Regions from separate parts of the Pseudomonas sp. R151218B TE3479 genome, predicted to be linked through region 1. Evidence: riboswitches for the same ligand, from Rfam matches in the RefSeq annotation. Region 1 holds a riboswitch; the other holds the start of a gene.
What was found. A riboswitch is a leader RNA that binds a small molecule or an ion and turns the genes downstream of it on or off. The one in region 1 is predicted to bind cobalamin.
Positions count from the first base shown of each region.

Region 2: another riboswitch for cobalamin. It lies ahead of AB7M32_RS28460 (ABC transporter substrate-binding protein); the one in region 1 lies ahead of AB7M32_RS15400 (CbtB domain-containing protein).

Region 1 covers NZ_JBRJHV010000001.1:3,444,721-3,452,881, forward strand. Annotated here, with positions in the region: gene AB7M32_RS15375 (fatty acid cis/trans isomerase) at 1-1,749, shown strand, start outside; gene nfuA (Fe-S biogenesis protein NfuA) at 1,865-2,449, shown strand; gene cobM (precorrin-4 C(11)-methyltransferase) at 2,756-3,502, opposite strand; gene AB7M32_RS15390 (cobalamin biosynthesis protein) at 3,580-3,984, opposite strand; gene AB7M32_RS15395 (CbtA family protein) at 3,981-4,676, opposite strand; gene AB7M32_RS15400 (CbtB domain-containing protein) at 4,688-4,876, opposite strand; cobalamin riboswitch at 4,978-5,200, opposite strand; cobalamin riboswitch at 5,379-5,592, shown strand; gene cobW (cobalamin biosynthesis protein CobW) at 5,691-6,755, shown strand; gene cobN (cobaltochelatase subunit CobN) at 6,759-8,161, shown strand, end outside.
Region 2 covers NZ_JBRJHV010000001.1:6,494,962-6,501,781, forward strand. Annotated here, with positions in the region: partial or broken gene AB7M32_RS28445 (nucleoid-structuring protein H-NS) at 1-43, shown strand, start outside; gene AB7M32_RS28450 (hypothetical protein) at 716-1,303, opposite strand; gene AB7M32_RS28455 (DUF3592 domain-containing protein) at 1,308-1,751, opposite strand; cobalamin riboswitch at 1,896-2,089, shown strand; gene AB7M32_RS28460 (ABC transporter substrate-binding protein) at 2,230-3,243, shown strand; gene AB7M32_RS28465 (FecCD family ABC transporter permease) at 3,240-4,256, shown strand; gene AB7M32_RS28470 (ABC transporter ATP-binding protein) at 4,253-5,044, shown strand; gene AB7M32_RS28475 (OsmC domain/YcaO domain-containing protein) at 5,093-6,820, opposite strand, start outside.

The DNA.
Region 1 (8,161 bases):
TGGCTGGCCGCCGGCGCCCCCATCGACCAGCAGGCCTTGGCCCCGAGCGCCGCCGAAGCCTTGCAAGTGGTGCAGTGGGAAAACCTGCTCAACGCCCCCGGTGCCCGGGAAAGCCTGGTGGGGCGCTGGTTGTTCGAACACTGGTTCCTGGCGCATATCTATTTCAAGGACGGCGAGCCGGGGCATTTCTTCCAATGGGTGCGTTCGCGTACGCCCACCGGGCAGCCCATCGACCTGATCAACACCCGCCGCCCGAACGACGATCCCGGCACCCGCGTCTATTATCGGCTCTGGCCGGTGCAAGGGGTGATCGTACACAAGACCCACATCACCTACGGCTTGAGCGCGGCGAAGATGGCGCGGATCAAGAGCCTGTTCTACAGCGGCAAGTGGCAGGTCACCGCGTTACCGGGCTACGGTCCGGAGCGCCGGGCCAACCCGTTTTCCACCTTCGAAGCGATTCCGGCCCAGGCCCGCTACCAATTCATGCTCGATAACGCCGAGTACTTCGTGCGTACGTTCATTCGCGGGCCGGTGTGTCGGGGCCAGATCGCCACGGACGTGATCCGCGACAATTTCTGGGCGCTGTTCCAGGCCCCCGAACACGACCTGTACATCACCGACCCGAACTACCGCGGCCAGGCCACACCGCTGCTGGCGATGCCGGGGCAGAACGACGACGTGGGCAGCGTCGTCAGCCTGTGGCTCGATTACCGTGACAAGCGCAACGAGTACGAGGCCTTGCGCCGCGACAACTATGCCGAGTTGCCGGCACCGAGCTGGTCGACGCTGTGGGCCGGCAACGACAACGCGCTGCTGAGCATTTTCCGGCATTTCGACAGCGCTTCGGTCACCAAGGGGCTGATCGGGGAGGTGCCGCAGACGATGTGGCTGTTCGACTTCCCGTTGCTGGAGCGCACCTATTATCAGTTGGCGGTGAATTTCGACGTGTTCGGCAACGTCTCCCACCAGGCCCAGACCCGGTTGTATTTCGATTTGATCCGCAACGGTGCTGAGCAGAACTTCCTGCGCTTGATGCCGGCCGACTCCCGGGAAGGCTACCTCGATGACTGGTACCAGGCCGGTGGCAAATTCAAGATGTGGCTCGATTATGAGGCCATCGACGATGACAAGCCGACCGCCCTCAAGCTTGACGAACGCGACCCCAAGGGTGATTTCGCCCAGCAACTGCTGGCCCGTTATGGCGATCTGAACGCGCACCCCGATCCGATCAACCGCTGCGACGGCGCCTACTGCTCGCGCCCGAACATCGACCCGACGCTGCAAAACGCCGAGCAGGCCCTCAGTCGGCTGGTGTCGCGCCCAGCGGCGGGGCTCAAGGTGATCGATCAACTGCCGGAAGCGACCCTGTTGCGCATAGAAACCGCCAGCGGTTACCGAGAGATCTACAGCCTGCTGCGCAACCGTGCCCACAGCAACGTCGCGTTCCTGTTGGGTGAGGAGCGGCGCTACCAGCCGGGGCTGGACACGCTGACGGTCTACCCGGGCGTGCTCAGCAGCTATCCGAACTTCATGTTCAACATTCCGGCCGGGCAAGTGCCGGCATTCGTCGAGGCCATGCAAGGCGCCCAGGATGGGCCGGCGTTCGAGCGGATTGTCGAGCGCTGGGGGATTCGCCGCAGTCACCCGCAGTTCTGGTATTACTTCCATGACCTGAGCCAGTACATCCAGGAAACGGAGCCCGTGGAAAGCGGTGTGCTGGACATGAATCGCTACCAGAACCTCTGATCGGCTTGTCCGGCGGCAAACCCCGTGCCGTCGGACGCTTTCCTGACAAAAATACTAGGACTTTGTCCGGCGCGATGATTGGCGTAAACTGCCGGCAAGCCTGCGAGGAGTTTCCATGACCGCCATTACCATTACCGATGCCGCCCACGATTACCTGGCCGACCTGCTGTCCAAGCAGAACACCCCGGGGATCGGGATCCGCATCTTTATCACCCAGCCCGGCACCCAGTACGCAGAGACGTGCATTGCCTACTGCAAGCCGGGAGAAGAAAAACCCGAAGACACCGCGTTGGGGCTCAAGAGCTTCACTGCGTACATCGACTCGTTCAGCGAAGCCTTCCTGGATGATGCGGTCGTCGACTACGCCACCGACCGCATGGGCGGCCAACTGACCATCAAGGCACCGAACGCCAAGGTGCCGATGGTCAACGCCGACAGCCCGGTCAACGAGCGCATCAACTACTACCTGCAAACCGAGATCAACCCGGGGCTGGCCAGCCACGGCGGCCAGGTTTCGCTGATCGACGTGGTGGAAGACGGCATCGCCGTGCTCCAGTTCGGCGGCGGCTGCCAGGGCTGCGGCCAGGCTGACGTGACCTTGAAGGAAGGCATCGAGCGCACCTTGCTCGAGCGCATTCCAGAGCTCAAGGGTGTGCGCGATGTGACCGACCATACGCAGAAAGAAAACGCCTACTACTGATAGGTGTTCGCTGCGGAGAGTGTGTGGCGAGGGAGCTTGCTCCCGCTCGATTGCGAAGCAATCGCAAGGCAACCGATGCGCTCTTCGTGATGGGCGCATGAGTTGCCTGGGGACCGCTTCGCGGTCCAGCGGGAGCAAGCTCCCTCGCCACACTAGTTTCAGTCGTCAGCCTGTGCCCACCGCCCCTGTGGGAGCGAGCTTGTTCGCGATAGCGGTGGTGCAGCCTGCGATGATGTTGAATGTGCCGTCGTTATCGAGAGCAAGCTCGCTCCCACAGGGGTTCCCAGGTTGGCTCTGCCGATTGTGTCAGGGCCGATAGAGATGCGCATGCCCGGCGCGGTACAGCGACGATGCGCTGAACACATCATTGCCCAGCACCCTTCCCACCAGGATCAGCGCCGTTCGGCGGAAACCCTTGGCCTGCACCTTCTCGGCAATATCTGCCAGCGTCCCCATCACCCAATCCTGATCCGGCCACGTCGCCCGGTGGATCACCGCAATCGGGCAATCCGCGCCGTAATGGGGCAGCAGCTCGTCGACGATTTTTTCCAGGTGATTGACCCCCAGGTGAATCGCCATGGTCGCCCCATGCTGTGCCAGGTTGCCCAGTTCCTCCCCAGCGGGCATCGGGGATTTATCAGCATAACGGGTGAGGATCAGGCTCTGGGAGATGTCCGGCAAGGTCAGTTCGGCACCCAGCAGGGCGGCGCAGGCTGAGGTTGCGGTCACGCCCGGGATGATTTCGAAAGGGATGTCCAGTTCCCGCAGGCAACGAATCTGTTCGCCGATGGCGCCGTACAGGCTCGGGTCGCCGGAGTGCACCCGGGCCACGTCTTGGCCCTTGAGATGGGCGCTGCTGATCAATTCGATGATCTGTTCCAGATGCAGCTCGGCGCTGTTGATCACCTGTTCGGCACAATGGCCTTCGAGGACGGCGGTCGGCACCAGCGAGCCGGCGTAGATGATCACCGCGCACTGGCGGATCAGTCGCTGGCCTTTGACCGTGATGAGGTCCGGGTCGCCGGGGCCGGCGCCGATGAAGTACACGGTCATGACCGGCTCCTGTGGAAGGTGGGTGAGCGTCGCCCAGATGAAGATCGCTCATGATCCTGGACGGCGATTATCGGGGTTTACGCCACAACCGCCAATGCCAGCGTGCTCCTGGGGCCTCTCTGGCGGGGAATCAGCAGCGTTGCGGGCGTCGTGCCCAATTGGTCGGCCAAGGCCAGGGCGGCGCTTTCGGCGATGCCGTAGCAACCGGTTCGCTCGAAGGCGATCTCGGAACGATGACTGAGCCGCCGCTCGTAACCGGCCAGCTGTTCGGCACTGAAGCAGGTCAGCGGCAGGGCCAGTTGCCCGGCCAGTTCCAGCAGCCCGGGCTCGTCACGCTTGAGGTCGATACTGGCCAGGGCCCGTACCTGGTGAAGTGTGATGCCGTGGGCCGACAACGTCTGTTCGAGCAAGGCCCGCAGCGTGTTGGCCGGGCAACCGCGCTGGCAACCGAGGCCGACCACCAGCATCGCCCCAGTGTTCATGCGTCGTGGTGGGCTTGACCGTCACGGCGAAACAACCAGGCGCTGATCAGGCCCAGGGCCAGCCAGAAGGCGATGTTGGTCACCTGCGAGGCGATCTTGAACTGGCTTTCCAGCGCTTCGGGCGCCAGCATCGAGTGGACTTCGGGCTGCGGTGCACCGATGACGTGGGGCACCAGCAACGTCGCCACGCCCAGTAGCTTGAGCAGCCAATGCCGACCGAAGGCGATCAGGGCAATGCCCACCGCCGTCGACGCCGCGGTGCCGATCCACCACATCTGCCGCTGGGCCAGGTCGGCCGCTGCGGTGCCGGGCAATTCCGGGGGGAGGCCGAGGGTGGGTGCCAGGACGAAAGTGGCATAACCGGCCAGGCCCCAGAGCAGACCCTGGGAGGTGCGAGTCGGTGCGCGCAAGGTGTACAGGCCCGCCAGCATCAGGGCAAAACCCACGGCGACCACCAGGTTACCGCCGGTGGTGGACAGCACGCGCTGCCAGCCGTCTTCCGGTTCCCAGGCCTCGGCATCATGGGTGTGGGCCACACCATCGGTGTGCTCATGGACCTCGGTCGCCGGGGCCTTCTCGAAGGTTTCCGCCTGGAGAATCAGCGGCGATACCCAGAAACTCTGCAACAGGGTCAGCAGCAGGGCGGCCAGCAAGCCACTGAAGCCGGCGGTCTGCGCGATACGCTTGATCATGTCGTCAGTTCTCAATGGCACGGGAAGGCGGCGCTGTGGCGGGTATCGTGGGCGGCGTTGTGCACCGCTTCGATGTGGGAGAAACCGGCGAAATAGACCAGCCCCGCGCCCAGGATCGAAGCCAGGATCGCGGCGCTCAGGCGTTGGCTCAGGGTGGTGGTGCTGCTGGCGGTGCGGGCGGTGCTGCTGATGGTCGACATGGCGCTTCCCTCTGTTTTTGTTCCATGGGGGATGCGAGCGCAATGAGACCCCGGGCGAAAGACCGCCAAGGTTCGAACAGCGCCCGCCCACCGCGGGTTTGTTGATGCTTGAGTCATGGGCCGGTCTCCGGGCTCGCGAGGGGCAGGGGCTGAGCCTTGCCTGCAAGCGTCACCTTCCCATGTCCGGGGACACAGTGGTTCAGACGCTTCGCTCGCTTACCGTTGCGGGGGCAGCACCGGACTGACGTGGCTTTGGAGTAAAGCACACGATTCACCGGTTTCCCGTTTCACCCTGTGAAGGGCACCCGTAACTAGGCGCACAGGAGAGCATGGGTGGGGCGGAGTCGTCAATGCACAGGGGGCCGCTGCGCAGCCCATCGCGAGCAAGCTCGCTCCCACAGAGGGCTGCGGGATCCAATGTGGGAGCGAGCTTGCTCGCGATGGCGGTGGTAAGGACACCGCAGAACTTCCTTGTGGAGATTGACCCGCCCCCACACCCTGCGTAGCCTTGCGCCTTCGAGGTTCTTCGGTCTGCGCCGAAGCTAAGAAGGGAACGCGGTCCAAGCCGCGGCTGCCCCCGCAACTGTGAACGGTGAGGTTTCTGCAAGGCCACTGTGCATGCCCTTTATCCAGGGCGCACGGGAAGGCGCAGCCATCGCCAGTCGGAAGACTGGCCCGCCGTCAGCCAGGAGACCTGCCTCGAGACAGATTCTCACTACAACCGGGCGGGGTGATCCGGTGGCGAAATCTTCCGTGCACACCTGTGCCCGCGGTTGTCGTCCGGTTTGCCCGCCACCTTGCCAAAGGGCATCCGATGAAAACACTGGCCAAACTCCCCGTCACCATCGTCACCGGCTTCCTCGGTTCGGGTAAAACCACCTTGCTGCGGCACATGCTTGACAACGCCCAAGGCCGGCGCATTGCCGTGATCGTCAACGAGTTTGGCGAGCTGGGTATCGACGGCGAGATCCTCAAGCAGTGTTCCATCGGTTGCACCGAAGAAGAGGCCAACGGCCGCGTCTACGAACTGGCCAACGGCTGCCTGTGCTGCACGGTGCAGGAAGAGTTCTTCCCGGTGATGCGCGAGCTGGTGGCCCGGCGTGGCGACCTCGACCATATCCTCATCGAAACCTCCGGCCTGGCCTTGCCCAAGCCGCTGGTCCAGGCTTTCCAATGGCCGGAAATCCGCAGCGCCTGCACGGTCGATGCGGTGATCACCGTGGTCGACAGCCCGGCCGTGGCCGCCGGCACCTTCGCCGCTTTCCCGGACCAGGTCGATGCCCAGCGCAAACTCGATCCGAACCTGGATCACGAATCGCCGCTGCACGAACTGTTCGCCGACCAATTGGCCAGCGCCGACCTGGTGATCCTCAACAAAGCCGACCTGATCAGCCCTGAAGACCTGGCCAAGGTTCGCCTGGAAGTCGCCGAAGAGCTGCCACCGGCGGTCAAGGTCATTGAAGCCAGCAGCGGTCGCCTGCCGCTGGACGTGTTGATCGGCCTGGGCGCCGGTTCCGAAGAGCACATCGACGGCCGCCATAGCCATCACGACCATCACCACGATGGCGACGATGACGACCACGATCATGACGCCTTCGATTCCATCTCCATCGAGCTGCCCCAAGCCGACGAAAGCCTGTTGCTGGACGCGCTGACGCAACTGGTGGTCCAGCACGGTGTACTGCGGGTCAAGGGTTTCGCGGCGATCCCGAACAAACCGATGCGCCTGCTGATCCAAGGCGTTGGCACGCGATTCGACAAGCATTTCGACCGCCAGTGGGGTGCCGATGAAGCGCGGGTGACCCGCCTGGTGCTGATCGGCCAGGCGCTCGATGCGTCGCTGCTTGAAGCGCAGTTGCGCGCCGCTCTCAGCGCCTAAGCCATGCACCTGCTCAGGACTCAGCCCGGCGGTTTCGTGTCGGATGACAACATAGCCGACCTGGGGCAAACCCCCGCCGAGCTGGTGATCCTGTGCAGCGGCGACTCCAGCCTGGCGCTGCTGGCCGAAGCGGCGAAGCAGTTGCCGGGGGATTATCCCGAGTTTCGCCTCGCCAACCCGATGCAGGTGCAGAACCACGCCTCGGTGGATCTGTATTTCGAAGATGTGCTGCGCCACGCCAAGGTTATCCTGCTGTCGCTGCACGGCGGCATTGGCTATTGGCGCTACGGCATCGAGCGCCTGATGGAACTGGCCGGGCGCGGTGTGAAGCTGATCCTGGTGCCGGGGGATGATCGTCCGGACCCGGAACTCAGCGACCTGAGCAACGTGGCCTTCGAAGACCGCGACCGGCTCTGGCAGTTCTTGCGCCAGGGCGGCCTGGGCAATGCCCTGGACCTGTTTCACAACCTCGGCAGTCAATGGTTCGGCCGCGATTATCCGTGGGCCGAGCCGCAGACCCTGCCGCGCACGGCGATCTATCACCCGGAAAAAACCAGCGCCAGCCTCGGCGATTGGCAAACCCAGTGGAACGCCGGGCAACCGGTGGCGGCGGTGCTGTTTTATCGTTCCCACTTGCAAGCGGCGAACACTGCGTTCATCGACGTGTTTTGCCAGCGCCTGCAAGCGGCGGGGCTCAACCCGTTGCCCATTGCCGTGGCGAGCCTCAAGGAGCCTGGTTGCCTGGCCTTGGTCGAAGACTGGCTGGATGAGGTAGAGGCCGGGGTGATCCTCAATACCACCGGCTTCGCCCAGTCCAGCCCTGAAGCCCCGCACTTGCGGCCGTTTCGCCGCAATATCCCGGTGATCCAGGCCATTTGCGCCCAGGACAACGAACCGGGCTGGCGCGCCAGCGAGCAGGGCCTGGGCCCACGAGACCTGGCGATGCACATTGCCTTGCCGGAACTGGATGGTCGGATCATCAGCCGCCCCATCAGTTTCAAGGACCTGGCCTGGCGCAGTGAGCGCAGCCAGAGCGACGTGGTCTGCTATCGCGCCGTACCCGAACGCATGGATTTTGTCGCCGAGCTGGCCCAGCGTTGGACCACCCTGGCGCGCCTGCCCAATGGGCAGAAGCGTGTGGCGCTGATCCTCGCCAACTACCCGACCCGGGACGGACGCATCGGCAATGGCGTCGGCCTGGATACGCCGGCGGCGGCCTTGAATATCCTGCGGGCCATGCAGGCGGAGGGCTATCCACTGCCGGCCGAATTGCCTGGGAGCGGTAGCGCGCTGATCCAGCAGTTGCTCGGCGGCGTCAGCAACGACCTGGACAGCCTCGACCTGCGGCCATGCCACCAAAGCCTGGCCCTCGATGCCTACTTGGCCATGTTCGATGCGCTGCCTGA
Region 2 (6,820 bases), 3.0 Mb from region 1:
TGCGCAATACCTACGTTCGGCCAGCGTGGTTAATGGGGCGCCGAGATCGAGATCAAGATCTAAAGCAAAGCAAAGCAAAGCAAAGCAAGAACGGGGGCACATCCGGCATCTTTGTAGCTGAACTACCGCTATCGCGAGCAAGCTCGCTCCCACATGGATTCGCCAGGTGTTCACAGCATCTGCACACAACACAAAAAACCTGTGGGAGCGAGCTTGCTCGCGATGAGGCCAGCCCCTTCAACATCTTCATCGACAGTGACATCGCCTTCGCGAGCAAGCCCGCTCCCACAGGAGAAGCGCGGTCCCCATCAAGAACCAGGTCGGCTATAAGGCCGCCTCGCGGTGGACGTTGATCTCGGCGCCCCGTTAACCACGCTGGCCGAACGCAGGCATTGTGGAGTGGGCATCCCGGCATGGATGCCGGGATAGCCGCGCTGGGCCATGGATGGCCCTTCGCGGCGGGCCCACGGAGCAATGCCGGAGAGAGGGCATGCCGAGCCTAGGCGAGGCACCGAGTGGTGGGGCTAAAGCGTTTTGCTTACTTTTGCGCTTCTCAAAAGTGAGCCGCCGTAAGGGCGGAACCATAAGTAGCCGTTACCGCAGAAACGGATATACACACAAACCCAAAAATCCAAGACAAGCCCCAAAAAAACAGCGCTTTCCCCTCAGGAAGAAGCACAGTTTTTTCTAATCGGCACCGTGGCCTCGCCCCAGGCTAGAACAGATAGCCTATGTAAACCGCGACGCCACCACCGGCCTGCAGGCCAGCGTTCATGCCGGCCATGACCACCGCCCCCTTGGCCGACTTCGCCAACCGCTGGTTGACCAAGGTAGAAGCGATGAGCGAAGTCGCCGGGTTGGAACTCAGTGCCATCGACAACGCCAGCAACTTGGGATCAAGCCCGAACAACAGCGCCGTGGCCGAACCACCGATTCCCAGGCCCACCCCGACTTCGGTGTACATGCAAGGCCCGGTGATGTCGTCACTGGTCAGGTCGCGACTGACCAACGCGTCGCTGACAAACACCTTGCCGGTGCTGGGAAAAGCCTCAGCTGCCCCCGCCCCACCAACACTCTTACCCTTGATCTGGATGTTGATCTTGCCGAAACGCGGCAGCCGCGCGCCAAATCCGGCACCTACCCCGACGCCGCCGTAGCGGTAGCTGACGTCCTCGCCCTGGGGCGAACGCAGGATGATCGAACCGCCGCTGCCCGCCACCATGACCACGGTCAGGCCGCCACCGCTAGCGGTCTGATACTGCCAGCGACTTTCATTGACCGGGATCGGGATGTTGTAGCTCATACGTTTAAAGTCCTTTATGTGAATGAACCGCACCGCGACCGCGCTGACGGATAGCTTTTGCCAGACCGACAAGCGTGAACACCAGACCGATAAGACCCAGGCCCCCGGAAGTGCCCCACAGCGCGCCCGAGTCATCAACGATGGCGCTGTTGGCCGGCTGCTCGGGCAGGTAATGCACCCGCACCGGCTGACCCTGCTGATAGCCGAAGATGAAGCCGCCCTGGGGGTAGGAGATTTTTTCACCACTGCTCGTGGTGAAGGCGATCTCAGGATGCGAACCACCGGCATTCAAGTGGCTGACGATGCCATCGGCGGTCTGTGCGCGGTCGAGAAACTCGCGTCGCTCAAGCATGAGATTGATGGCAATGCTCAACAGGCCGATACCAATCAGGGCAAACAGCAGGCCCAGCAATATCTTCCCGATGTGTGATGGGGTGTCGTTAGCCATGGCTTGTCTCAGTGTTCGTCCATGAAGAGGGCGATCAGAATAGCAAGAAGCGGCGCTATGCCGCACCTCCCGAAAATCATTCCCGCAATCGCACGACGCCAGGAGATGACCCTCAGTGGCGAGTGGTGATAAACACCCTGATCGACTACCATGCCGATCGCCGGTTCCCCCACGGGACTAATAGGGAATCCGAGATGCTCGCATGGCATCAAACGGAACTGCCCCCGCAACTGTAGGTGCTGAGCCTGCTCCTCAATGGCCACTGGGATTGCCCCGGGAAGGCTGGAGCCAGGCGATGACGCATCAGTCAGGAGACCTGCCGGCCAAGTCAATCACTAACCGGCGGGGTGTCCGGGAAGGGCATCCTTGCGTTGCGCGTCACTGGGCCGATCGGCACTTCAGTGCTTCAGCGGCAGCGTTCGATGATGTGTTTTCCAGTCCGTCCCTGCTCCGTGTACGGTCAACTGGAGTTTGCATCATGCTGCTGCCGCGCCTTGCCCCCCTCGTCATTGCCCTGGGTCTGCCGAGCCTCGCCCACGCGGCCCCGACTCACTATCCCCTGACCCTCGAGAATTGCGGCAGCACGCTGACCTTTGAGCAGTCCCCCAGTCGCGCCGTGACCATCGGCCAGGCCGGCACTGAAATGCTCTATGCCATGGGGTTGAGCGACAAAGTGGTCGGCACTTCGCTCTGGTTCAACGATGTGCCGGTGAAATACCAGGCGCAGAACGACAAGATCGAACGCCTGGCCGATAACGAGCCGAGCTTCGAGGCGGTGATCGGCAAACGCCCGCAACTGGTGGTGGCGGAACTGGAGTGGACGGTCGGCCCCCAAGGCGTGGTCGGTACCCGCGAGCAGTTTCACGAACTGAAGATCCCCACCTACCTGATGCCCTCCGACTGCGAGGCCAAGGATAATCTGGTCGGTGCGGATGGCACGCGACTGGAGGCGTTTCGCATCGACAGTATCTACAAGAGCATCAGCCAGCTGGCTGAGATCTTCGACGTACAAGAGCGTGGCCAGCAGTTGAACGCCCAACTCAAGGCCAGCCTGGCGAAGTCTATCGCCACGGTGCAGGCCAAGGATCTGAAGCAGACGAGCGCGCTGTTCTGGTTCTCCAGCGCCAGCCTGGATATCGATCCCTATGTGGCTGGGCACAAAGGCGTTCCAGACTTCATGCTCAGTACCCTGGGCGTGCGCAACGTGATCGAGTCCGACGAGGAATGGCCGACCGTCGGCTGGGAAACCATCGCCAAGGCCAATCCGACCTTCCTGGTCATTGCCCGCATGGACCGCCGACGCTTTCCGGCTGATGACCATGAAAAGAAGCTGCAATTTCTGCGCAGTGACCCGGTGACCCGCAATATGGACGCGGTGAAAAACAACCGCATCATCATTCTCGACGCCATGGCCATGCAAGCCAGCATCAGAATGTTCGGCGGCCTGGAAACCCTGGCGACGGCCATCAGCGGCTACGACCTGCCGAAATGACTTCGACGCTGATTCGAACGTTGCTGGCGTTGATGACGCTGCTCCTGGCAGTGATTGTCGGTGTGGCCATCGGTGAAACGAGTATTGAACCGAATGTGGTGTTCCAGGTGCTGGCCAACAAACTGTGGGCCGCAGGTTATGCCCTCGACCCGATAGACGAAGGCATCGTCTGGAACTACCGGCTGACCCGTGCGCTGGTGGCGGCGGCCTGCGGTGCGGGCCTGGCGACCTGCGGGGTGATCTTGCAATCGCTGTTGCGTAACCCGTTGGCCGATCCTTACCTGCTCGGCATCTCCGCCGGCGCCTCGACAGGCGCGGTACTGGTGGCGCTACTGGGCATTGGGGCGGGGCTGATTTCGTTGTCGGTCGGGGCCTTTATCGGGGCCGTTGCCGCGTTCGCCTTGGTCGTTTTGCTGGCCCGTGCCAGCCGCTCACCCGCTGGCACCGGGCAGATCATCCTGGCCGGCATTGCCGGCTCGCAGTTGTTCAATGCGCTCACCGCGTTTCTGATTACCAAGTCCGCCAGCTCCGAACAAGCTCGCGGCATCATGTTCTGGTTGCTGGGAAATCTCAGTGGGGTGCGTTGGCCGTCGGTGTGGCTGTCGGTGCCCGTGGCATTGATCGGTCTCGCGGTGTGCCTGTGGCATCGGCGGGCGCTGGACGCCTTTACCTTTGGCGCCGACTCGGCCGCCTCCCTTGGCATTCCGGTACGCCGGGTGCAATTTCTGCTGATCAGTTGCGCGGCGCTGGTAACAGCGGTGATGGTATCGATTGTGGGCTCCATCGGTTTTGTCGGGTTGGTCATTCCCCATGCCGTGCGTTTGTTGCTGGGCACCCGGCATGCGCGCCTGTTGCCGGCGAGTGCGCTGGGTGGCGCGGTGTTTCTGATCGCCGCCGACGTCTTCTCTCGAACGCTGATCAAAGGCCAAGTGATCCCGGTCGGCGTTATCACGGCACTGGTGGGCGCTCCGGTGTTCGCGTTGATCCTGATCGGTCGGAGCAATGCCCGATGAATGCCGTCAGCTCTGTTATCGGCGACTCCGTGCTGAGTTGTTCCGGCCTCGGGTTCCAAGTGCGCGACGCCGAGTTGTTGCACGATATCCACCTGGACATCCGCCGGGGCGAAACCCTGGGCCTCGTCGGGCCCAACGGTTCGGGAAAATCCACACTGCTCAAACTGCTGGCGGGCGTGCGCGCCCCCAGCCGGGGCGACATTCGCCTCAACAACCAGCCCCTCAAGACGCTGGCACGGCGAACCGTGGCGCAGACCCTGGCCGTGGTTGAGCAACAGGCCGACACACTGGATGCGATCAGCGTGTTCGATGCCGTTGCCTTGGGTCGAACGCCGTGGCTGTCAGCCTTGAGTCCGTGGTCACACGAAGACGCTGCCATCGTCCAGCAGGCGCTGTGGGACGTCGATGCGGCGCACTTGAAAAACCGCACCTGGCACAGTCTGTCCGGCGGTGAACGCCAGCGTGTTCACATCGCTCGGGCCCTGGCTCAACGTCCGCAGATTCTATTGCTGGACGAACCCACCAATCACTTGGATATCCAGCATCAGCTCGCCATCCTGAACGTTGTGCAAGCGCTACCTGTCACGACGGTCATCGCCCTGCACGACCTGAACCAGGCGTTAACCTGTGATCGCCTGGCGGTACTGGAACGGGGCCGGTTGGTGGCGCTAGGCAAACCTCTTGAGGTGCTGACCCCGCAACGCTTGCAGGATACGTTCGGCGTGCATGCTCATTACCTGATCGACCCTTTCGACGGCGCGCAGATCCTGCGATTTCGTTCCGTTTGACTGAATCTCGGGGTTCGGAAAAAACCGAACCCATGCAAGAGCCGGGATTTAGCCAATCGACGGGGCGAGTCCAGAAGATAAAGCCGACACATTGGCCCGCGCCGCGTGGAGTTTTTTGTAGCTGTCGATCAGGCGCAGGTGTCTATCGAGCCCCTCCAGCTTCATGCTGGTCGGCGTCAAGCCATGGAAGCGCACGCTGCCGTCCACCGAGCCGATCGCCGCATCCATCCGTTCGTTGCCAAACATCCGGCGGAAATTGGCCTCGTAGTCTTCCAGTTCCAGGTCTTCGTCCAGCTTCATCTCCAGCACCACATTCACGGCCTGGTAGAACAACCCACGCTCCACCGTGTTGTCGTTGTACTGCAAGAAGGTTTCCACCGCTTCCTTCGCCTCTTCGAACTGCTGCAAGGCCAGATAGATCAGCAGCTTCAATTCCAGGATCGTCAACTGGCCCCAAGCCGTGTTGTCATCGAACTCGATGCCGATCAACGTGGTGATGTCGGTGTAGTCGTCCAGCTCGCTTTCCACCAGACGCTCCACCAGCGCTTGCAGTTCGTCTTCGTCGAGGCGATGCAGGTTCAGGATGTCGGCGCGGAAAAACAGCGCTTTGTTGGTGTTATCCCAGATCAGATCGTCCACGGGATAGATTTCCGAATAGCCCGGCACCAGGATACGGCACGCTTTCGCGCCGATGTGCTCGTAGACCGCCATGTACACTTCCTTGCCCATGCCTTCGAGAATGCCGAACAAGGTCGCGGCTTCCTCGGCATTCGAGTTTTCACCCTGGCCGGAGAAGTCCCACTCCACGAATTCGTAATCTGACTTGGCGCTGAAAAAGCGCCACGACACCACGCCGCTGGAGTCGATGAAGTGCTCGACGAAGTTATTCGGCTCGGTCACCGCATGACCTTCGAACGTCGGCTGGGGCAAGTCGTTGAGGCCTTCGAAACTGCGGCCCTGCAACAATTCGGTCAGGCTGCGTTCCAGCGCCACTTCCAGGCTCGGGTGTGCGCCGAACGAGGCAAACACACCGCCGGTACGCGGGTTCATCAACGTGACGCACATCACCGGGAATTCGCCCCCCAGGGAGGCATCCTTGACCAGGACGGGGAACCCCTGCTCTTCCAGCGCCTGAATACCGGCCATGATTCCCGGATACTTCGCCAGCACGTTGGCCGGTACATCGGGCAGTGCGAATTCACCTTCGATGATCTCGCGTTTGACCGCGCGCTCGAAAATCTCCGACAGGCATTGCACCTGAGCCTCGGCCAGCGTGTTACCGGCGCTCATGCCGTTGCTCAGGAACAGGTTTTCAATCAGGTTGGACGGAAAATACACCACCTCGCCGTCCGACTGGCGTACGTACGGCAGCGAGCAGATACCGCGCTCTTCATTACCCGAGTTGGTGTCGATCAGGTGGGAGCCACGCAGCTCGCCGTCGCGGTTGTAGATTTTCAGGCAGTACTCGTCGAGGATTTCCGCCGGCAGCGCATCTTTACGACCAGGCTTGAACCAGCGTTCATCCGGGTAATGCACAAACGCCGCGTTGGCGATGTCTTCGCCCCAGAACTGATCGTTGTAGAAAAAGTTGCAGTTCAGACGCTCGATAAACTCGCCCAACGCCGACGCCAGCGCGCTCTCTTTGGTCGCGCCCTTGCCATTGGTAAAACACATCGGCGAGTGGGCGTCGCGAATATGCAGCGACCACACATTGGGGACGATATTGCGCCACGAAGCGATCTCGATCTTCATGCCCAGGTCCGCCAAAATACCCGA